DNA from 3 places in the Paenibacillus sp. URB8-2 genome. Region 3 is predicted to be linked to each of the others. Evidence: riboswitches for the same ligand, from Rfam matches in the RefSeq annotation. Region 3 holds a riboswitch; each other region holds the start of a gene.
The links. A riboswitch is a leader RNA that binds a small molecule or an ion and turns the genes downstream of it on or off. The one in region 3 is predicted to bind cyclic di-GMP.
Positions count from the first base shown of each region.

Region 1: it holds a riboswitch for cyclic di-GMP, as region 3 does, so the genes downstream of both, PUR_RS05345 (glycosyl hydrolase) here and PUR_RS03510 (transglutaminase-like domain-containing protein) in region 3, are expected to answer to the same signal.
Region 2: it holds a riboswitch for cyclic di-GMP, as region 3 does, so the genes downstream of both, PUR_RS21720 (hypothetical protein) here and PUR_RS03510 (transglutaminase-like domain-containing protein) in region 3, are expected to answer to the same signal.

Region 1 is NZ_AP023239.1:1,144,827-1,152,420, forward strand. It holds gene PUR_RS05330 (glycosyltransferase) at 1-504, shown strand, start outside; gene PUR_RS05335 (UDP-glucose dehydrogenase family protein) at 509-1,849, shown strand; gene PUR_RS05340 (sugar phosphate nucleotidyltransferase) at 2,001-3,374, shown strand; cyclic di-GMP riboswitch class I at 3,524-3,607, shown strand; gene PUR_RS05345 (glycosyl hydrolase) at 3,620-5,518, shown strand; gene PUR_RS05350 (glycosyl hydrolase) at 5,718-7,217, shown strand; gene PUR_RS05355 (discoidin domain-containing protein) at 7,270-7,594, shown strand, end outside.
Region 2 is NZ_AP023239.1:4,701,034-4,708,627, forward strand. It holds gene PUR_RS21700 (ABC transporter substrate-binding protein) at 1-1,091, opposite strand, end outside; gene PUR_RS21705 (AraC family transcriptional regulator) at 1,273-2,142, shown strand; gene PUR_RS21710 (glycoside hydrolase family 1 protein) at 2,266-3,681, opposite strand; gene PUR_RS21715 (LacI family DNA-binding transcriptional regulator) at 3,797-4,765, shown strand; cyclic di-GMP riboswitch class I at 5,040-5,139, shown strand; gene PUR_RS21720 (hypothetical protein) at 5,120-5,350, shown strand; gene PUR_RS21725 (polysaccharide lyase family protein) at 5,347-7,594, shown strand, end outside.
Region 3 is NZ_AP023239.1:750,942-758,535, forward strand. It holds gene PUR_RS03490 (glycosyltransferase family 39 protein) at 1-1,075, shown strand, start outside; gene PUR_RS03495 (glycosyltransferase family 2 protein) at 1,110-2,114, shown strand; gene PUR_RS03500 (GtrA family protein) at 2,107-2,577, shown strand; gene PUR_RS03505 (class D sortase) at 2,590-3,249, shown strand; cyclic di-GMP riboswitch class I at 3,352-3,432, shown strand; cyclic di-GMP riboswitch class I at 3,506-3,586, shown strand; gene PUR_RS03510 (transglutaminase-like domain-containing protein) at 3,600-4,409, shown strand; rRNA gene PUR_RS03515 (16S ribosomal RNA) at 4,834-6,390, shown strand; rRNA gene PUR_RS03520 (23S ribosomal RNA) at 6,636-7,594, shown strand, end outside.

The DNA.
Region 1 (7,594 bases), 390 kb from region 3:
TATCTGATCGTCTCCAGGCTGGTATCCTACAAGCGGATCGATCTGGCGGTCGAAGCCTTCAACCGCAACGGGTTGAAGCTGCTCATTGTCGGCGACGGCCCCGACCGGAAGCGGCTGGAGGGGATGGCCAAGAGCAACGTGAAATTCCTCGGCCGGCTTGAAGACGACCAGGTCACCGGGCTGATGTCGCAGTGCCGGGCTTATATTTTTCCCGGGGAAGAAGACTTTGGCATAACGCCGCTGGAGGCGAATGCCGCGGGAAGACCGGTTATCGCTTATCAGGCGGGTGGAGCGCTGGACACGATTGTGCCTTATGTAAACGGAGTGTTTTTCAAACGGCAGGAGGTTGACGATTTGCTTCGGGCGATTTCCGAAGTGGAATCGTATGCGTGGGATGTCGGAAAAATTGTGAAGCACGCGCAGAAATTTGATGAACAAACTTTTATGGTGCAGTTCAAGCAGTATGTCGAACAGGCGTATGTGAACTTTCTAAAAGGAGGATGAAGATATGAATCTGGCGGTAATCGGCACCGGCTATGTCGGCCTCGTATCCGGCGTATGCTTTACACTTGGGGGTAACCATGTTATTTGCGTCGACAAGGATGAAGACAAAATAGCCAGACTGGGTCAAATGAAGTCGCCCATCTACGAACCGGGAATCGAGGCGCTGATCGAAATGAACCTGAATGAGGGAAGATTGCACTTCTCTTCCGATCTTCAGGAGTCGGTACGCCGCTCGGACATCATCATCCTCGCTGTCGGCACGCCTTCTCTTCCGAACGGCGAAGCGGATTTGCAGTACATCGAAAACGCGGCGGCGGATATCGGACGGGCGATGGAAGGCTATAAGATTATCATGACGAAATCCACCGTTCCCGTGGGAACCAACGAGAAAATCCGTCAGATCATTGCCGCCAACACTGGTTATCCGTTCGATATCGTATCGGCGCCTGAATTCCTGCGGGAAGGCTCGGCCATCCAGGATACGCTGCATCCCGACCGGATTATCATCGGCCTTGACAACCCGGCCCTTGAGCCCGTCATGCGGGAGCTTCATCAGGGCTTCACTGAAAATATTGTCGTCACCGACATCCGCAGCGCGGAGATGATCAAATACGCTTCGAACGCTTTTCTGGCAACCAAAATATCGTTCATTAACGAAATCGCCAATATTTGCGAAAAGGTCGGCGCGGACGTGACCGAGGTGGCCGAGGGAATGGGCCTCGACCGGCGCATCGGCGCCTCCTTCCTCCAGGCCGGCATCGGGTACGGCGGCTCCTGCTTCCCTAAAGATACGAAGGCGCTCATCCAGATTGCGGGGAACGTCGACTACGAATTCAAGCTGCTGAAATCGGTGGTCGAAGTCAATCAGGGGCAGCGGTTCATGATTCTTGCCAAGCTCCATGAATCGCTCGGCAGCCTGCAGGGCGCGAGCATCGGCATTTGGGGACTCGCCTTCAAACCGAACACCGACGATGTGCGGGAATCACCGGCAAGGGAAATCATCGAGGCGCTGGTTAAGGAAGGGGCGCATGTGAAGGTGTACGATCCGATCGCCGCAGACAATTTCCGGCAGCAGTATAATCACCCGCTGATTCACTGGTGCGCAGTACCGGAGGAAGCGGCATCCGGCAGCGATGCGCTCTGCCTGCTGACGGACTGGGCCGTGTTCAAGGATATCGATCTGCACCTTCTGGCCGCAGGAATGCGCAAGCCGATCCTGATCGACGGGCGCAACGTCTATTCCAAAGAACAAATCGAAGGAACCGGACTGGAATATTATTCGGTGGGACGCCCGCGTATGGGCGGACTCAGCGGCTTTTCCCCAAGTGTGGCAGGCGCGGTGTAATGTGATTGTGGATGGCCCGCGGAGGCCTGAGCCAAACGGCGAGGCCGCAGAGGAAGCAAGTTAACCGCGGCGCCGCCGCTCCAAAGGATGTCCCGTTAGGAAGCAGGCAGTTCACGGCTATATCATGACCATTTTGAGGGAGGGTATCATTATGAAACTGGTATTATTGTCAGGCGGTTCGGGAAAACGGCTGTGGCCTCTGTCCAACGACTCTCGGTCGAAACAGTTTCTGAAGGTGCTGGAAAGCCCGCTCGGCGAGCCGGAATCGATGGTCCAGCGGGTATGGCGGCAGCTGGGAGAAGCGGGACTCGCGGAATCGTCGTATTTGGCGACAGGCCGCGGACAGGTGGAAATGATACAGAGCCAGCTCGGCGGGGACGTCAAGATTATCGTTGAGCCCGAGCGCCGCGATACTTTTCCGGCCATTGCGCTCACGGCTGTCTATCTGTATTCGGTAGAGGGTGTTCTGCCGGATGAGACCGTGGCGATTCTGCCGGTCGATCCATATGTGGAAGGCTCCTTCTTCGGCGCAGTTTCAGAGCTGGAGCAGGCGCTTGACGCCACCGGCGCGAACCTGGCGCTGATCGGTGTCGTGCCGGAGCATCCTTCGGAGAAATACGGCTACATTATTCCTTCGGGCGGTGAAGCCCAGGAGAACGGGGTTATGCCTGTGAACGGTTTCCTTGAGAAGCCGGATCGCCTGCGGGCCGAGGAATTGATCGGCCAGGGCGCTTTGTGGAACTGCGGCGTGTTCGCCTTCCGGCTGGGGTATCTGCTTAATATTTTGCAGCAAAAAGGGCTGCCTTTAACCTACGAGGAGCTGCAGAAGCAGTACAAGCTGCTCTCTTCCATCAGCTTCGATTACGAAGTGGTTGAACAGGAAGACAAGATCGTCGTCCAGCCGTATGACGGGTTCTGGAAGGACTTGGGCACCTGGAATACGCTGACCGAGGAAATGGCGAGCAATCAAATGGGCAGGGGCGTTATGACCGAGGATTCCTCGACCAGCTGCCTTGTCAACGAGCTTGATATTCCGATTACGGTAATCGGTGTACAGGATGTGATTATCGCGGCGAGTCCCGACGGCATTCTCGTCACCCACAAATCGGAAAGCCCGCGCATCAAGGAAGTGCTGAAGGGCACCGAGCAGAGACCGATGTACGAGGAACGCCGCTGGGGCCACTACCGGGTCATCGATTATGTGAAATACGAGGAAAGCAATGAAGTGCTGACCAAGCGGATATTTATCGGCGAAGGAAAAAACATCAGCTACCAATACCATCTCAAACGCAGTGAAATCTGGACATTCATCAGCGGGGAAGCGAGCATTATCCTTAACGAGAGAATGCATAAGGTAAAAGCGGGCGACGTTGTGCGCATACCGGCAGGAACGAAGCACAGCATTCTCGCTTTAACTGATGTGGAATTCATCGAAGTACAGACCGGCTCGGAGCTGGTGGAAGAGGATAATATTCGCATAACACTGGATTGGAAGGATATTGAACTGCAACAATTTATCTCTTAAAAGGGATGAATGACTATTAACCTATTTATTAACCATATTAGAAGGTGACTAAACGGGTCTTTTGGCTCATTTATTAAAGGAATATGAAAATCAGTCTTCATCAATAATTGCATAACGTCGATATGTACGGTAGAAGGTTAAGCCTTCCAATACGACAAAGGCAAACCTATCGCGAGGTAGGGACGCAAAGCCACAGGGCCTCTTGATTTCAGAGAGGCAGCCTGGCCACCGAAAGGAAGATTAAATTGAAAGCTCATCGTATGTATCGATTGTTCTGCATGCTGGTATCTCTGTCTCTGCTCCTGGCATTTGTTCCGTTTCTGGGCGGAGGAAGTGCATCGACCGTTTCAGCGGCTGCTGCGCCCGCAGCGCCTGTCAACCCGGATGCTTCACCCGAAGCGGTCAAGCTGCTGAGTTACCTGAATTCCATTTCCGGAACCCGCATCATCACCGGTCAGCACGATTACCTGGAAAGCCCGGACGAATTCAGCAACAAGCTTCTGGGAACGAGCGGCAGATATGCGGCTCTCCACGGATATGAGCTTGGCGCGATCAACGGCCAAACGGACGGCGCCGTAACATGGCTCCGGCAAAATGTCGTGAGCAGCGCAATCAAATGGCACAAGGCCGGCGGCATCGTCGCCATGACGTTTCACGAGAATCTACCCGGAACGACCTACACTTGGGCCAATGTGCAGAAGTCGCTGTCCCAAGCCGATTTCGACAAGTATGTTACGCCTGGAACTACGCAGTACCAAAGTTTGATTACTGAACTCGACAAAGTGGCGGTATCGCTGAAAACCCTGCGCGATGCGGGAGTGCCCGTTCTGTGGCGGCCTTATCACGAAATGAACGGGGGCTGGTTCTGGTGGGGCCAGAAGAGCAATTTCACCGACCTCTGGAATATTATGTATGACCGTTTTGTCAATGTTCATAATCTGAACAACCTGTTGTGGGTGTGGAGCCCGAATGCTCCGAACAGCTGGGCCGATCCTTACGTCAAGTCTTATCCCGGAGCGGATAAAGTGGATATTCTGGCGGCGGACATTTACAACAAGGATTTCAGACAGAGTTATTATGACGACCTGCTCAGTTTGGCTGCCGGCAAGCCGATTGCCATTGGCGAGAATGGCGAAATGCCCGATCCTGCAATGCTGCCCAAATCGCAGAGCAAATGGGTCTTTATGATGACTTGGGGCAAAATGCTTTACGATAACAACAGTACGACTACAATCAAGAGCTTTCTGAACAACGGATTTACGTTAACCCGCGATGAGATTATTACGGCTATGGCTTCGTATACGGTGCCAACGCTGTTGCCAAGCCCATCGCCAAGCGCAACGCCGAGTCCGACGCCAACACCGTCGCCAAGCCCGACACCGACGCCGTCGCCAAGTCCGACACCGACGCCAACACCAAGTCCGACGCCAAGTCCGACACCGACGCCAACACCAAGTCCGACGCCGAGCCCGACACCGACGCCAAGTCCGACGCCGAGCCCGACACCGACGCCAAGTCCGACGCCGACGCCGAGCCCAACTCCGACGCCGACGCCGAGCCCAACTCCGACGCCAACACCGTCGCCTAGCCCAACACCCGCGCCGACACCAACACCCGCGCCGACGCCAACAAATCAGCTGACAGGCGAAGGTTCGGGCACAGGAAACTCGACGCTGCCGGAAGACTCTGACCAGACTGCGCCACAGCCCCGCAACGGTCTTCTGGGCGAATATTTTGCCAACGTGCAGCTTTCCGGAACGCCTGCACTGGTGCGGGAAGAATCGGCTATCGATTTCAACTGGGGATCAGGAACGCCGGACAGTACAGTCGGTCCCGACCGTTTCTCCGTCCGTTGGAGCGGCAAAATCAAGCCTCTTTACAGCGAGAATTATTCCTTCTATACAAGCTCGGATGATGGGATTAAAGTATGGGTCAACGGAGTTGCCGTCATTACCAGCTGGTCCTCTCAGTACGGAGTAGAGCGGAAGGGAAGAATCGACCTGGAAGCCGGGAAACTGTACGACATTAAAGTTGAATATTACGATAATACGGGAAGCGCCAAAGCCCGTCTGATGTGGGAAAGCAGCAGCCAGATCAAGGAAACCGTTCCTGCCAGCGCGTTTTACCTTTCCGATTCTCTTTGATATATCTTTTACGGCAGTCCTCGCGGGTGACCGCCGGTACTTATCCATATTACAATTGCATTCTGTTCATTTAAGCCTTGCCAGGCCCTGCTTTTTACAGCAGGGCTTCTAAGCTATAAGCCCCATTTGGGGAATTACCGTCTTTCCCTCATTTGGGAAGACGGCTTCTCCGGCGGCAATCCAGGCTTAAGAAAGGAAGATGAATTTGAACAAATCCTCCAAGTATCGGTTGTTCGTTACAGTTGTACCTTTGATTCTGATCATGTCCCTGCTGCCCTGGATCAACTCCGAAACCCTGCCCAAGTCTGTAATTCAGACGCCGTCCGTTCCCGTCAATCCGTCGGCTTCGGCGGAGGCGCGGGATCTGCTCGGTTACCTGGCGGGCTTAAGCGGCAAGAGCCTGATATCCGGCCAGCACGATTATCTGGAAAGCCCGGATGAATTCAATAACAAGCTCGAGAAGGCTACCGGCAAATATGCCGTGCTTCACGGTTACGAGCTTGGAGCCATCAACGGCCAGTCGCAGGGCACGATCGACCGTCAGCGGAATGCGGTTGTGCAAAGCGCCATCAACTGGCACAAAAGCGGCGGGATCGTAGCCATGACCTTTCATGAAAATCTTCCCGGCACCTCTCCGGCCTGGTCCAATGTCTCCATGAGTCTGAGCCAAAGCGAGTTCGACGCCTATGTTACTCCCGGCACGGACCAGTATAATAGCCTGATTGCCGATCTGGATCGGACCGCTGTGTATTTGAAGCAGTTGCAGAGCGCCGGAGTCCCCGTTTTGTGGAGACCTTACCATGAAATGAACGGCGACTGGTTCTGGTGGGGAAAGAAAAATAATTTTTCGGCGCTTTGGGATATTATGTATGACCGATTTGTGGGTAAACATAAATTAAACAATCTGCTCTGGGTATGGAATCCGAATGCACCCAACGGGTATGCCGACGCCTACGCATCCTATTATCCGGGTGCGGACAAAGTCGATATCCTGGCAGCGGATATTTACAATAATGATTTTCAACAGTCGTATTACGACAGTCTGCTGAAGCTTGCGGACGGTAAGCCGATTGCCATCGGCGAGAGCGGCGAGTTGCCCGATCCCCAGGTGCTGGCCAAGAGCCAGAACAAATGGGTCTATGTGATGACCTGGGGGAAAATGCTGACCGAGAATAACAGCAAACAAACCATCAGCAGCTTTATGAACGCTGACTACACGTTGTCCAGAGACGATTTTATCAAATTGCTGGATAAGGAGACTGTAGCCGCCGGCAACGGACTGCGGGGAGATTACTTTGCCAACAAGGAACTGGAAGGCAAGCCGGTTATTAGCAAGACCGATGCCAATTTGGACTTGAGCTGGCAGGATGGGGCGCCTGGAGAAGCTGTGGACACGAACTTCTTCTCCGTGAGATGGCAAGGCCGCCTCAAAGCTCCGGGCACCGGGACCTATACGATCAAAGCGGTGTCCGACGACGGTGTGCGAATTTGGATCGGAGGCAAGCTTATCATCGACAGCTGGGTGCCTCAGAACGATGTTGCCAGAGCCGGAACTATCAAATTCAAGGAGAACACTTTTTACGACATCAAAGTGGAGTACTTCGAGAACAAAGGCAAAGCCGATATCAAGCTGCTCTGGCAAGGACCGGGGCGGCCGGAAGAGGTCATTCCCCCGAAAGTGCTTTTTCTACCCGACTGAACAATGAGTCCCAACCGGGAAGTCGGACTCCTTGAGAAAGCGAGGACAGGAAATGAGAGAACCAGGAAAAGCTCAACCCTTAGCCGTACTTCTAAAGCTTGCAGGATTTATCATCTTATTTCTGCTGTCTGTCTCTTTTTTTGGGAACGAAGGCGCGGAAGAAACCGGTATGCCGAAGCTTTCCACCGAGTATAAGACAGCGCCCGTTGCCCCGCCGGGGAAAACAATCTGGCAGCTGGGCAGCCGGAATGAATCGGCCGGCGAGTTCGCGCCTAAGGATTCTTCGTCCGCGGCGAGCACCGTCAGCATGGATACGTCGACGCTTGACACGAGGGAGCTTAAAAAAGTGCCTTCCGGTCTTAACGGCAAAAGCTTGC
Region 2 (7,594 bases), 1.6 Mb from region 3:
TACTTCACGACCGGCGGTGCCTCGTTCTCAGCCATTACCGCTGCGCCTTCCTGGCTGTAGAAGTAGGCGAAAAACTTCTGGACCGCGTCATACTTGGCCGGGTCATCCTTTACCTTGGCGCTTGCGACCAGCGGAGCCGCGGCGACTGCCATGGCAATCTTCTGGTTGCCGACGCCGTCGGAGAAGGTCGGACCCCAGGAGAAGCCGGCCGTTTTGCCGATCGGGCTGCCTTCAATCTTCTTCGTTTCCCACACACCGGCATCCAGCATGGCGGCCTTGCCGCCGGTGAACATTTCGACCGCCTGGAAGTAAGACAGCGTCGAGACATTTTCCGGGAAAGCCCCGTTCACCCGAAGCTCGTCAATCTTGTTGAACAGCTTCAAGAAGTCGGGATTGTTGAATTTCTCTTTGCCACTCTCGATGTCGGCGATTTTGTCAAAGAATCCATACCGGGTCAACATGCCGAGGAAAGCCCACGTGCTGAATGTATCCTTCGAGCCCTTCGCAAGGGTAACGATGTTATTGGCCTTAAAAACTTTCGCCGCCGCCAGCAGCTCCTCATACGTTTCCGGCACTTTGACTTTATATTGATCGAACAATGCCTGGTTGTACCATAATCCGGTCACGAGCGCCTGATACGGCAGCCCGAACTGCTTGCCCCCCTCCTGGTAATCGCTTACCATTTGAGAGTCGATGCTTGAAGCAATCTCGGGATTGCTCTTCAGGAAATCGGTCAAATCCAGCAGCAACCCCGCCTGATTCATTTCCTTGGTCGGAGCCGGCAGCATCCAGAATATATCCGGAAGGTTGCCCGACTGGGACATCATTTTCATTTTCTTGACATGCTCCTGGGTTTCCGCTCCCGTAAGGTCGATCTTGATATCAGGGTATTTCTCCTGGAACTTTTGTATAATGCCGTACATATAAGGCTCCTGGTCCTTGACGTTGGCTACGTGCATGGCGATAGATAATGTAACCGAATCCGTACCTGATGAAGCGTTTTCATTTTTGGGAGCGGTGTTGCTGCCGCATGCCGCCAAACTGAGAATCAACAAACATGCCATCAGAACAATCGGGAATCTTTTCTTCATGGTTTGCATGTCCCCCTCTGTATCGGTATTCTCCAATATGGCAAATATTGCTTATGCCTTTGAAGTACACCTTTATCGTAACCCTATTTTTAGGCTGAGTATTTAGCATAGCTTATTTTTTATTTATCATTTATTGCTTTTATGATACGCTTTCATTTATAGAGGGGAGGGGCTGATTCTTATGATTCTGCACCAAATTTCGCCTTACATCCGTGTAGCCATGGATAATATTGTGGAAGATTCCTGGGTTATAAAAGAGAGGCAATTGTTCGATTATGAGCTGCTCTACATTATGGAGGGCAAGGTGATCGTGACGATCGAGGATGCGGTTTATGAAGGCGTTCGCGGCGATATTTTTCTGTTCCGGCCGAAGCAGCGGCATAAAATTAAAAAGGTCGGCAAGCAGCGTCTGCGCCAGCCCCATATCCATTTCGACTTCTTCTATACGGAGGACAGCGAGAAGGTAAAGGTGTCGTTTCGGCCGATCGAAGAGATTGAACCCGAGGAACTGGCTTATTTCCGGCCGGATATTATCGATGAGATGCCCGTCCCCCTATCCAGCCACCTGCGGCTGAAGAATCCGGTGCTGATTGAAAAAATGCTGCTGGACATCATCTACGAATACGAAACGAAAATGCCCTACTACGAGTTCAAGGTCAAAGGCTTATTTATTCAGCTGTGGATTCAGCTGCTTCGGGAAAATTACTGGAGCCTCAACTCCCATGTCGAGACCAATATGCATTCCCTGATGCACATTAAACAATATTTGATGCACAATACGAACCGCAAAGTAAGTCTGGATGAAATCTCTAAGATGTCCGGTATCAGCAAGCACTATCTGGTCCGCCTTTTTAGGCAGGCTTTCGGCATGAGCCCCATCCAATATCATCAGCTCATGCGCGCGCACGCCGCCAGGCATAGGATTCAGTTCACCGCCGACCCGCTGACCATTATCGCTGAGAACATGGGGTTCACCAGCATTCACGCGTTCAGCCGCTTTTTTAAAACCGTTGAAGGCAAGAGCCCCTCTTATTACCGCCCAAAAGGTTAATGCTCCCGTGCAGGTCATTGTCTACATTCATTCAGCACAAAAAATCGCACAGCCGCCCGTTTGAAGACGGAGCTGTGCGATTGTGCTGTCCGTTACACACTTTAGGATTGGCTGCCGGAGTTCTTATTTGAACAGGCTCTGCCCGTTGGTCTCAATCACTTTCTTGTACCAGTGGAACGACTTCTTGCGGTATCTCGCAAGCGTGCCCGAACCGTCGTCATGGCGGTCCACATAGATGAAGCCGTAGCGTTTCTTCAGTTCGGCGCTTGTTGCGCTGACCAGGTCGATGCAGCCCCAGCTCGTATACCCCATGACTTCCACGCCGTCGGCAACAGCCTCCGCGACTTGAACCAGGTGATCCCGCAAATAATTGATCCGGTAGTCGTCCTCCACCGTCTTGTCTCCGTTACCGTCCGTCACAAGCCGGTCGACGGCGCCAAGACCGTTCTCCACGACAAACAGCGGCTTCTGGTACCGGTCATAGTACGCGTTCATGATGTAGCGGAGACCCTGCGGGTCGATCTGCCAGCCCCAATCGCTCGCTTCGAGATACGGATTCGGGACCCCGCCCAGCAGATTGCCTTCTCCTCTGATCTGCTTCTCCGGGTCGGCCGTTTCGCAAGTGCTCATATAATAACTGAACGAAATGAAATCCACGGTATGCTTCAGGGTCTCTTCGTCTCCCGGCTCGAAATGAATGTCAATGCCGTTCTCTCTGAAGAACCGCTTCATGTAGCCCGGGTAATAGCCTCTGGCATGGACATCGGCAAAGAACGTATTTTTGTGATCGCTCTCCATGGCCTTGATCACATCGTCCGGATGCGGAGTGAGCGGATAAATCGGCATGCTGAGCACCATGCACCCGATTTTGAAATCCGGATTGATCTCATGCCCTATCTTCACCGCCAGAGCGCTTGCCACGAACTCATGGTGAATCGCCTGATACAGATCCTGCTTGCCCAGCTTCTCTTTCGGGGTGTTGATCCCGCCGCTCATAAACGGGAATTCCAGAATGGAATTGATCTCGTTAAAGGTGAGCCAATACTTCACCTTGTTCTTGTATCGGGTAAAAATCGTTCTCGCATAGCGCGCGTAAAAATCAACCAGCTTGCGGTTGACCCATCCGTCGTATTCTCTTGCCAGGTGCAGCGGCGTCTCATAATGGGAGATGGTGACCAGCGGCTCAATGCCGTATTTATGACACTCGTCAAACAGGTCGTCGTAGAACCGCAGGCCTTGTTCGTTAGGCTCAAGCTCGTCCCCTTTCGGGAAAATCCGGGACCAGGCGATGGACGTCCGGAACACCTTGAAGCCCATTTCCGCGAACAGCTTGATATCCTCTTTATAACGGTGATAGAAATCAATCCCGATCAGCTTCATGTTATCATCGGTAGGGACTTCCGTGGGAGGCGTCTTGACTCCATGCGGCATAACGTCCTGAGTGGACCACCCTTTGCCGTCTTCCTGGTACGCCCCTTCAAGCTGGTTCGCGGCTGCCGCGCCGCCCCATAAAAAGCTTTCCGGAAATTGCAAACTCATGTTTCTTCCCGCCTTTTCAGTTGTGATAATATAGGAATACCGCTCTATTTACGCATCCTAAACCTTGGAACGCGTTCCATGTCAAGTATTTTTCATGCGAAGGAGAATAAGCCTTATGTCCACTCTTGACGAGATTGCCAAGCTGTCGGGCTTTTCCAAAACCACGGTGTCCAGGGTCCTGAACCACTCCCCGCATGTCAGCCCGGAGACCAGGGAGAAGATTCTCGCCATTATGAAAGAGATGGACTATGTGCCCAACCGGAACGCCATTTCTTTATCCAAAGGCCAAACCCAGCAAATCGGCATGATCACCATGGACCTCAGCGAGCTTATCCTGCGCTTTATGAACGGCTTCGTCGAAATCTCCGGCCGGTACGGGTTTCAGACGATTATTTATACCACCGGCGGGGATAGGCAAAAGGAGCTGCAGGCCTTCGAGGATCTCAAAAGAAAAAGAGTCGACGCCCTGCTCATTCTGACCTCCGTGAACGATACGAATGTCATTTCTTCCTACTGCAAATATGGGCCGATTGTGTCGTGGCAGCGCATGGACCATCCTGAAATACCGTCAGTCGCTATGAATCAATATGACGGTTATGCCCTCGCCCTGGAGCATTTGATTGAGCGGGGCTATAGGCGTATCGCCAATGCATTCGGCCGCCCCAGCAGCATCAATACCCGAAGCAGACGGTTTGCCTATGAGCAAATCATGGACAAGTATAGTCTTCCTGTGCATGAGAAATGGTATTACTCCTCTATTTACAGAATCCGTGACGGCGAGCGGGTGGTGCGGTCCCTGATGGGCGGAACGGACCGGCCGGATGCGATTCTGTGCTCCAATGATTTGGCGGCGGCGGGCGTCCTCAGCGAAGCGCGCAGACAGAGACTGGACGTGCCCGGGGATCTGGCCATCGTCGGTTTTGATAATTCGGAGCTGTCGCGGACACTCGGCATCACGACCGTCCGGAATCCGATTGCGGGCCAGGCAGAGAACGCTTTTCTACTGCTGGCTCCTGCGCTGCTCGGGCGAAATCCGCAGCTCCAGCCGCTCTCGTTCAGCCTGGTGAAACGGGAGACTACATAGTTATTTATACCCATTATCTCTGTGCCAACCGGTTAAAAAGGACCATTCCTTTTTTAAAGACTAACAAAACATCATAGCCGGGCCGATACTACTATTGAACTGCTGTAAAGAATTATATAGGTTGTATCGGCTATCATCGTCCCAAACAAAACACACCTATTCTCCTACCTTTCTCTTCCCTCCCGCCTATGCAGCCGCAGCCGTTTTAATATAAATTTGCCGTCTGCTGCGCTGGTCCCAGTTTCAAGCCTTTTGCATTATTCAGCTTTACCCATTGTGACAAAGGCAAACTTGCCGAAAGGCAAGGACGCAAAGCCATAGGGCCTTCTTCGTCTCCACATCCGGAGAACGAGGGTGGCAGCCGTGCTGCCGGAAAAAAAGAATGTCTTCGAAGCTGCGCCCGTTACGGAGCGCGGCAGTCAGGCGTTCCGGGGGAAGAGCTTTTTGAACGATTGCCACCGTTTGAACGATTGCCTCGTTTGTGAAAAGTTGTTCCTCCTCCGCCCAAACCGGGCGCTGGTTTGCTTACCCGAGCAAATCGGCGGCGTTAAGGGGTATATTGAACCGGAGGAGAACTTGCTATGATGACCCAACGCAAAAAAAATGATCGACCCGTCCCCGAATTACGTGGAAAGAACGCAAGAAAGGCTTCACATTCCCGCTTCCTCGCCAAAGGCATCGCCGCGCTCATGGCGCTGGGGATCGCCATCGGCAGCCCGTCCATCCCGGCCGTCAAGGCCTTCGCCGATCAGCAGACGGCCGGCTCCGCGCCTGTTACTGTTGCACAAGACGTTTACGGCAATCCTGCAGCCGCCATGCAGCCGGAGTCCGTCCCCGCTGGAACGCTCTGGACCATCGGCACTCATGACGGAAGCTCCGCCGAATTTTCCGATTTCAAAGCCATGACCGCTTCTTACGCCGTCTATTCGCCGGATGCCGAACCAAGCACAAGCGGCTGGAAGTCGTTCCCGAAAGGCATGAAGGCCAGCGTTAACAAAACGCTCAGCATCGATTACTCGCTGAACACCCTGCCTGCTTACGGCCTGGAATTCGACGTGCACATCCTGAATGCCTATATATCCGTTCCCCAGATGGCGGTCTATTCGAACGGCAGGCTGGCGGGGCTTCTGCAGATTGCCGGTACGGCCGGCAGCGGCGGAGCCTACGCCTACCGCGACCTCTATCGTCTGTATATACCGAACGAGCTGCTGAAGACCGGAGACAACACACTGAAGTTGGAGGTATACGCCGGGGCCTATTCCAGTACTTCGGGGAATGCGTATCTGTGGTACGAGTGGGACGAGCTGTCCCTGACCGCGCTCTCCGCCCCGACCTCCGAGCCGATCCACGGCCGGTATGTTCATCTGGGAACCGCTGTCGCCAATTCATTCGTCATCAATGACGATGTAACCCGGCTCCTGCCCGATTTGACGGAATGGCTCGGCATTGCCTACAGCGGAAATATGATGCGGACAGGCTTCTGGTCTGACACGAGGAAAATGTGGCAGAACGGCATCGTCTCCTACCTCCAGACCATGAAAGATCTGAATCTGCAGCCGGTGGTCGGAATCTTCGGCACGGACTTTATGAATAGCGCCGACATGACCGCCGGCCACATGCCTGACAGCATGAAGACGTATTATCGACAGTTCATGGCCGATTATGGCTCGTATTTCTCTTATCTTGAAATGGACAATGAGCCCGGCGTGTTCAATCATAACCAGTCCTCACTCGTGGAAATGGCCCAGTTCCTGAAGTCGGAACAGCCCAATACTCCTTGGGTCAAGATGGTCGCTCCCGGCTGGGCCTACTGGCCGACCAAGGGAACGCCGTACGGCTGGGAGCGGGACCCCGCGCAGCGACGGCCGATCGAAGCGCTGTCGGACCTGACGAACGGCCACAGCTACGGGCTGTCGGGACTTGCGCAGGGACGAGGCGGCGCCCTGAATGAGAATTTGCTCACCTACAACGGCGGCACGGACGAAGGACTGCCGAAGGAAATGGTCATGACCGAATCGGGAGCGAATGATCTGCACGCCGACCAGAGCAAATTCGGCGCTTCAGCGTATAAATTCGCCGCCGCCTTTGACCGGGAAATGCGCGGAGATATCGGCTACGCGGACCATATTATGCAGCATACCGCTTTCGATTCGTCCTCCCCGAACTACGCGCTGTTTGCCCGTCCGGCCAATTGGAGCACGCACCGGTCGGCCGACACGGCGGCCTGGGCGGCCAATTCGGCGGAGGGCGGCGAGACCCGGCTGCGCACCTTCCGCCGCCTGGCGGCGGCCTATGCGACGCACGGCGCGCCGCTGCCCTACACCTTCCTGAGCGGCGACGAATCGGCCGGCCGCAAGATCTATGTCCGCGCCGTCGATACGCGCGCGCTCGGAACGTCTTTGGTCGGCGCCTCGTCCGACAAGCGGATCATCAGCGTCGTGAACTTCGAGCCGGCCGGCACTCCGGCGCGTCATGTGAGCGTCCGGGTCACGCTGCCGGAGAGCGGCATGTACCGGGTGGAGCAGTACGGGGACGGCAGCACCCTGGGCGCTTCCTATTCGGTGGATGACCGAAGTGTATCGTCCTACCTGGACCTCGACCTGACCGTAGCCGCCGGAGAAGCGGTTCAGCTCTATTTGACGCCGAAGGAAGATCAGTCGCCGGAGAAGCCGGTCATGGCCGGCGCAGCCATGGCGGCATGGAATTCCGCCGCGATTGATTGGAACGAAGCGGCGGACAACCGGGGAACGATCGGTTACCGCCTGTACCGCGACGAAGAGGAAATCGCGGCGCTGCCGTCTTCGGTGACGCAGTTCACCGATACGACGA
Region 3 (7,594 bases):
GGCGCTGAAGCTGTTCGGACGGACGCGCTATGCGGCGCTTGCGGCAGGGCTGTTCGCCCTGGACTTTATGCATTTCACGCAGACCCGGATTGCCACTATTGATGTGTACGGCGTCTTCTTCATCATGCTGATGTTCTATTTCATGCAGCGTTATACCGTCATGAATTTCTACCGCGATCCGCTGCGCAAGACGCTGTGGCCGCTCTTTTGGGCGGGTCTGTTTTTCGGCATCGGCGTCGCCTCCAAATGGATTGTGCTCTATGGAGGGGCGGGCCTAGCGATTATGCTCGGCATTTCCCTCTTTGACCGGTTCCGGCAGCACCGGGCGGCCCGTCGCCTGCTTGCCGACGGAAAGAGCGTAGACCAGGAACTGTCCGCCGCCTGCCAGAGAGCCGCTCGAACGTTCTGGAGCAAAACCGTCATCACGCTGGCGTGCTGCCTTGTCTTTTTTGTAGTCATCCCGGCCGTGATTTACAGTCTGTCGTTTATTCCCGTCCTATCCGTCACACCGGAAGGCTATACGCTCAAAGGGCTGCTCGAGGCGCAAAAGGACATGTATGATTATCACAGCCAGCTTGTTGCCACCCATCCGTTCTCTTCCCAGTGGTGGCAATGGCCGTTTATGAAGCGCCCGGTATGGTTTTTCAGCGGCGGAGAAGGGCTGCCGGCAGGCCAGGTTAGCAGCATCGTGACGATGGGCAATCCGCTGATCTGGTGGACCGGAGTTTTTGCCATCCTCGCCGTGCTTTGGCTGACGCTGAAGCGCCGGGAGAAGCCGCAATACGTCATTTGGATCGGCTATTTTTCACAATATGTTCCGTGGATGCTCGTACCGCGCGAGACCTTCCTTTACCATTATTTTGCCATGGTGCCGTTCTTGATTCTGGCGCTTGTCTACATGTTGAAGCTGTCGGACAGCCTATTCCCGGAATCCCGGTCCAGAGTCATCCGTTATGTGTTTGTCTCGGGAGCGGCGCTGCTCTTTGTTATGTTCTATCCCGTCTTGTCGGGGCTGCAGGTTAGCGGGGATTATGTGACGGGCGTCCTGCGCTGGTTCCCGACTTGGGTCTTCTAGAGTCAGGCCTGTCCACAATTTAGGAGGAAAAGAAATGAAAGCCAGATACAGCGTGATCGTCCCGATGTATAATGAAGAAGAGGTAATCTCCCATACGTATAAGCGTCTGAAAGAAGTAATGGACCGCAGCGGAGATGCGTACGAGCTGATTTTCGTGAACGACGGCAGCCGGGACCGCTCAGCCGAGATGATCCGGGAGATCGCGGACCGGGACGGACATGTGAAGCTGATCGATTTCTCGCGGAACTTCGGCCATCAGGTCGCGATTACCGCCGGCATGGACTATGCCCGGGGCGAAGCGGTCGTTGTTATCGACGCCGATCTTCAGGACCCGCCGGAAGTCATTCTTGAGCTGATTGCCAAATGGAAGCAGGGGTATGAGGTGGTGTATGCCAAACGGCTGAAGCGCCATGGCGAAACCTTCTTCAAAAAAATAACCGCCAAAATCTTTTACCGCCTGCTCAGCAGCATGACCAGCGTGGATATCCCGACCGATACGGGCGACTTTCGCCTGATCGACCGCAAGGTGTGCGATGTTTTGCGCGATCTGAAGGAGAAGAACCGCTATGTCAGAGGACTTGTAAGCTGGGTCGGCTTCCGCCAGACCATGGTGGAGTACGTACGAGAGGAGCGTTTTGCCGGGGAAACCAAGTATCCGCTCAAAAAAATGATCCGGTTCGCGCTCGACGGCATCACATCCTTTTCGCACAAACCGCTAAAGATTGCGTCTTACCTCGGTTTTTTGCTCTCGTTTTCCAGCTTTATTTTTTTGTTCTTCGTCTTGATGCAAAAATGGTTCACTTCCCGCACAGTGCCCGGCTGGGCTTCCATTGTAGGTGTGAATCTGCTGTTTAACGGAATTGTGCTTATGATACTCGGGGTAATCGGGGAATACATCGGCCGGATCTACGACGAATCGAAGGATCGGCCGCTATATATTGTCCGCCGGACCGTGGGCTACGGAAATCTGAAGGAAGAGGAAGCCGAGCTCCTTCGCGAGGAAGCCGGACTGCCGCGGAAGGGTGTGCCCTATGAATGACAAAAATTTGCGCGGCGATATCATCCAGTTCGTCAAATTTAATATTGTCGGTCTGCTGAATACGCTGGTTGATATGGCCGTGTTCGCGCTGCTGAATTCGCTCGGACTGTTCTATGTCGTGGCCCAGATTATCTCCTACGGTGCGGGAACGGCGAACAGCTTCGTTTTAAATAGCAATATAACGTTCAAGGACCGGAAGCGTTCCAAGGAGGAAGGCTTCGATCATAGGCAGCTGCTACGGTTTATTATTTTAAATTTGGTCGTACTGGGCATATCTTTGCTGCTGATGAGCCTTCTCATCGACCGCCTGGGACTGCAGGAACTGGTATCGAAGGTGTTGGCTACATTTGTTACGGTCATCATCAATTTTTTCGGCAGCAGAAAATGGGTGTTCGTGGACCCGAAGCAGCCCCTGCCCGTTTCAGGCGAGGTGGTCTCCGGAGGGGATGCGGACCAACGTTAGAGGGTGAGATGATTGCGCAAGCTGTCTTATATCATTATTATCGCAGGCGTTCTGCTGCTGCTGTACCCGAAGACCAGCGAATGGTTTGAGGACTGGCAGCAGCAGAAACTGCTGAAGGAAGCGGAACAGAACTTCGAACAAGGAACGGATACGGCTCAGACCTCCGCCGATCTCGATTTGCGGCTCAAATACGCCAAAGTGACACAACTGCTTGCGGAAGAATCGGCACTGGGCGACCAGGCCGGGCTCCCGGATGATAAAGGCAATTCAGACGCCGGCGAGAAGGCGATCGGGCTGATTGAGATCGGCACAATCGGTGTAAAGCTTCCCGTGCTTGAAGGAGCTACCAAAGCGAATATGAGGCATTCAGCCGTGCATTTGACGGAGACTGTTCCACTCGGGGAAGTTGGCAATGCGGCCATCGCCGCCCACCGCGCCCATACAAAGGGAAGACTGTTCAACCGTCTGAACGAGGTGAAGATCGGAGACACGATTACTGTTAGGACCAAAGGTCAGGTCTATAACTATACCGTCTATGATATTTTGATCGTTGATCCGACCGACGTATCTGTGCTGGAAGGCAATAACAAAGACCGGATTCTGACGCTCATTACGTGTGATCCGCTGATCAATCCTACACATAGGCTTATTATTCATGCAAAACTTCCGTGACCTTGGTGTATAAATGAAAAAAGAGGCCAATGAGCAGGTACAATTTCCTATTGTTCTATTGATGTTTCAGATGAATATGGTAAAATATATGAGAAAAGCTAAACACGATAACGGCAAACCTATCGAAAGGTAGGGACGCAAAGCTAAAGGGCCTTCCCATAAGGATGGCAGCCAGCTACCGAATGAAGAGGCTTTTTTATTTGGTTTTAAATATAAATTATGTCATTTATACTAGTTTTTATAATAGATAAAGCTTGTGCGACAAAGGCAAACCTGTCGAAAGGCAGGGACGCAAAGCTAAAGGGCCTTCCCGCGAGGATGGCAGCCAGCTACCGAAAGGAGTTTTATCCGTGAAGAAGTTTTATTTGTTGATCCTCACTTTATTTGTGATAACCGCTTCCGTTCAAGCTACCCCCGCAGCCGCAGCGAGCGCCGGTTCCGAATGGCTGGATGCCTCGGATTTAAGCCAAGGCGTTGTCGGCATTCAATATAATGCTCCCCAGAACAAACGCACCAAGCTGATGATCACCAAGAATGGCAGCAGCTATACCTACAACCTGTTCACATCGGAGCCTAATGAATCGTTCCCTCTTCAGCAAGGTGATGGCACCTACAAAATCTCCATTCTTGAGAACACCAGCGGCAACAAATACAAAGTGGTTTATACCGACTCTGTCGATCTCTCGCTGAGCGATCCCAACGCCGTATACCTGAGCTCCGTGCAGAACATTAATTGGAACCCGTCCGATAAAGCTATTCAAAAAGCGAAACAACTGACCCTGAATGCCGCCACCAACAAAGAAAAGGTAACCGCCATCTATAACTATATCGTTTCCAATGTGAAATACGACTACGCTTTGGCAGCTAACGTATCCAATGATTACGTACCGGACATCGACAATACGCTAGCCAGCAAAAAAGGAATCTGCTATGACTATGCTTCCCTCTTCGCCGCTATGCTTCGCAGCGTGAACGTTCCCGCCAAGCTTGTAATGGGGGAAAGCAGTTATGTAGCTCAATACCACGCATGGAATGAAGTTCTTATCGACGGCAAGTGGGTGACTATTGATACGACAGTTGATGCCGGATTAGGCAAGAGCAACAAAACAGCTACCCTGATTAAAAGTTCAAGTAAATACACAGGCGTGAAGTATTACTAACTCTATTGAGTTAAAAGGTTAAGATAGTGAATGGACAATCCGCTTAAATAATAAGTGGATTGTTTTTTTGTATTTTGGGGTTGAAATATTTGCTGAGAAGAGGTACTATAGGTGAGTCGCTCTCGGGAGACAACAAGCTGTTACAGACAAGTTAAAATAAACTTTTAAAAAAAGCTTGCGTTCCTGAAGAGTACATGATATATTATAAAAGTTGCTGCTGAGACATTAAGTTGAACGGCGGCAAACAAGTTTGATCTTTGAAAACTGAACAACGAGTGAGTGGGAATTCGCTTTAGCGAGTTCCAAAATGAAGAGAATGCAAATTCTCGTCAGATGTTTCAAAATGAGCGAATCGCTCTATCGATAAACTTTTCGGATGGTTATTTTCTCGGAGTGATTCGGGTGGTAATCGCACGAAAAAACCTTATTGGAGAGTTTGATCCTGGCTCAGGACGAACGCTGGCGGCGTGCCTAATACATGCAAGTCGAGCGGAGTCCTTTTGAGAGCTTGCTCTCAAAAGGACTTAGCGGCGGACGGGTGAGTAACACGTAGGCAACCTGCCCCTTGGACTGGGATAACTACCGGAAACGGTAGCTAATACCGGATAAGACCTTCTGGTGCATACCGGAAGGCGGAAAGGCGGAGCAATCTGCTACCAGGGGATGGGCCTGCGGCGCATTAGCTAGTTGGTGGGGTAACGGCTCACCAAGGCGACGATGCGTAGCCGACCTGAGAGGGTGAACGGCCACACTGGGACTGAGACACGGCCCAGACTCCTACGGGAGGCAGCAGTAGGGAATCTTCCGCAATGGGCGAAAGCCTGACGGAGCAACGCCGCGTGAGTGATGAAGGTTTTCGGATCGTAAAGCTCTGTTGCCAGGGAAGAACGTCTTGTAGAGTAACTGCTACAAGAGTGACGGTACCTGAGAAGAAAGCCCCGGCTAACTACGTGCCAGCAGCCGCGGTAATACGTAGGGGGCAAGCGTTGTCCGGAATTATTGGGCGTAAAGCGCGCGCAGGCGGCTGTTTAAGTCTGGTGTTTAAACCATGGGCTCAACCTGTGGTCGCACTGGAAACTGGGCAGCTTGAGTGCAGAAGAGGAAAGTGGAATTCCACGTGTAGCGGTGAAATGCGTAGAGATGTGGAGGAACACCAGTGGCGAAGGCGACTTTCTGGGCTGTAACTGACGCTGAGGCGCGAAAGCGTGGGGAGCAAACAGGATTAGATACCCTGGTAGTCCACGCCGTAAACGATGAGTGCTAGGTGTTAGGGGTTTCGATACCCTTGGTGCCGAAGTTAACACAGTAAGCACTCCGCCTGGGGAGTACGGTCGCAAGACTGAAACTCAAAGGAATTGACGGGGACCCGCACAAGCAGTGGAGTATGTGGTTTAATTCGAAGCAACGCGAAGAACCTTACCAGGTCTTGACATCCCTCTGAATCGTCTAGAGATAGGCGCGGCCTTCGGGACAGAGGAGACAGGTGGTGCATGGTTGTCGTCAGCTCGTGTCGTGAGATGTTGGGTTAAGTCCCGCAACGAGCGCAACCCTTGACTTTAGTTGCCAGCAGGTGAAGCTGGGCACTCTAGAGTGACTGCCGGTGACAAACCGGAGGAAGGTGGGGATGACGTCAAATCATCATGCCCCTTATGACCTGGGCTACACACGTACTACAATGGCCGGTACAACGGGAAGCGAAACCGCGAGGTGGAGCCAATCTTATAAAGCCGGTCTCAGTTCGGATTGCAGGCTGCAACTCGCCTGCATGAAGTCGGAATTGCTAGTAATCGCGGATCAGCATGCCGCGGTGAATACGTTCCCGGGTCTTGTACACACCGCCCGTCACACCACGAGAGTTTACAACACCCGAAGTCGGTGGGGTAACCCGCAAGGGAGCCAGCCGCCGAAGGTGGGGTAGATGATTGGGGTGAAGTCGTAACAAGGTAGCCGTATCGGAAGGTGCGGCTGGATCACCTCCTTTCTATGGAGAATCGTTTCCCGAGCGGAAACATTCAAATCGGAAGCTAAGCTTCCAAAACTCAGGTTTAGGCCTGTTGCTCACTCGTTGCTCAGTTTTGAGAGCTCAAACTCTCAATCTTGATCCTTGAAAACTGGATACCGAAACGAAAATTGCGTTTTAGAACATCTTTTAGCTGAACTTGTGTCAAGCGATTGATCAAGTGAAGTGAATAGTGGTTCATGATTTTCCCTAACGGGAAAACATGTGGTTAAGCTACTAAGAGCACACGGAGGATGCCTAGGCGCCAGGAGCCGATGAAGGACGTGGCGAACAACGAAAATGCCTCGGGGAGCTGTAAGCAAGCGTTGATCCGGGGGTGTCCGAATGGGGAAACCCGGCTGTGGTAATGCACAGTCACTCCTACCTGAATTCATAGGGTAGGTGGAGGCAGACCAGGGGAACTGAAACATCTAAGTACCCTGAGGAAGAGAAAACAAGAGTGATTCCGTCAGTAGCGGCGAGCGAACGCGGAACAGCCTAAACCAGGGAGCTTGCTCCCTGGGGTTGTGGGACGTCTCACATGGAGTTACAAAGGAACAAGATAGGTGAAGAGGTCTGGAAAGGCCCGCGATAGAGGTAAAAGCCCTGTAGCCCAAATTTGGTTCCCTCCGAGACGGATCCCGAGTAGTGCGGGGCACGTGAAACCCCGTATGAATCCGGCAGGACCATCTGCCAAGGCTAAATACTCCCTGGCGACCGATAGTGAAACAGTACCGTGAGGGAAAGGTGAAAAGCACCCCGGAAGGGGAGTGAAATAGTACCTGAAACCGTGTGCTTACAAGAAGTCAGAGCCCGTTATAGGGGTGATGGCGTGCCTTTTGTAGAATGAACCGGCGAGTTACGTTTAACGTGCAAGGTTAAGGCGAGAAGCCGGAGCCGCAGCGAAAGCGAGTCTGAATAGGGCGACTTAAGTACGTGGGCGTAGACCCGAAACCGTGTGATCTACCCCTGTCCAGGGTGAAGGTGCGGTAACACGCACTGGAGGCCCGAACCCACGCACGTTGAAAAGTGCGGGGATGAGGTGGGGGTAGCGGAGAAATTCCAATCGAACTCGGAGATAGCTGGTTCTCCCCGAAATAGCTTTAGGGCTAGCCTCGGTGATTAACAGTACTGGAGGTAGAGCACTGATTGGGTGCGGGGCCCGCAAGGGTTACCAAGCTCAGTC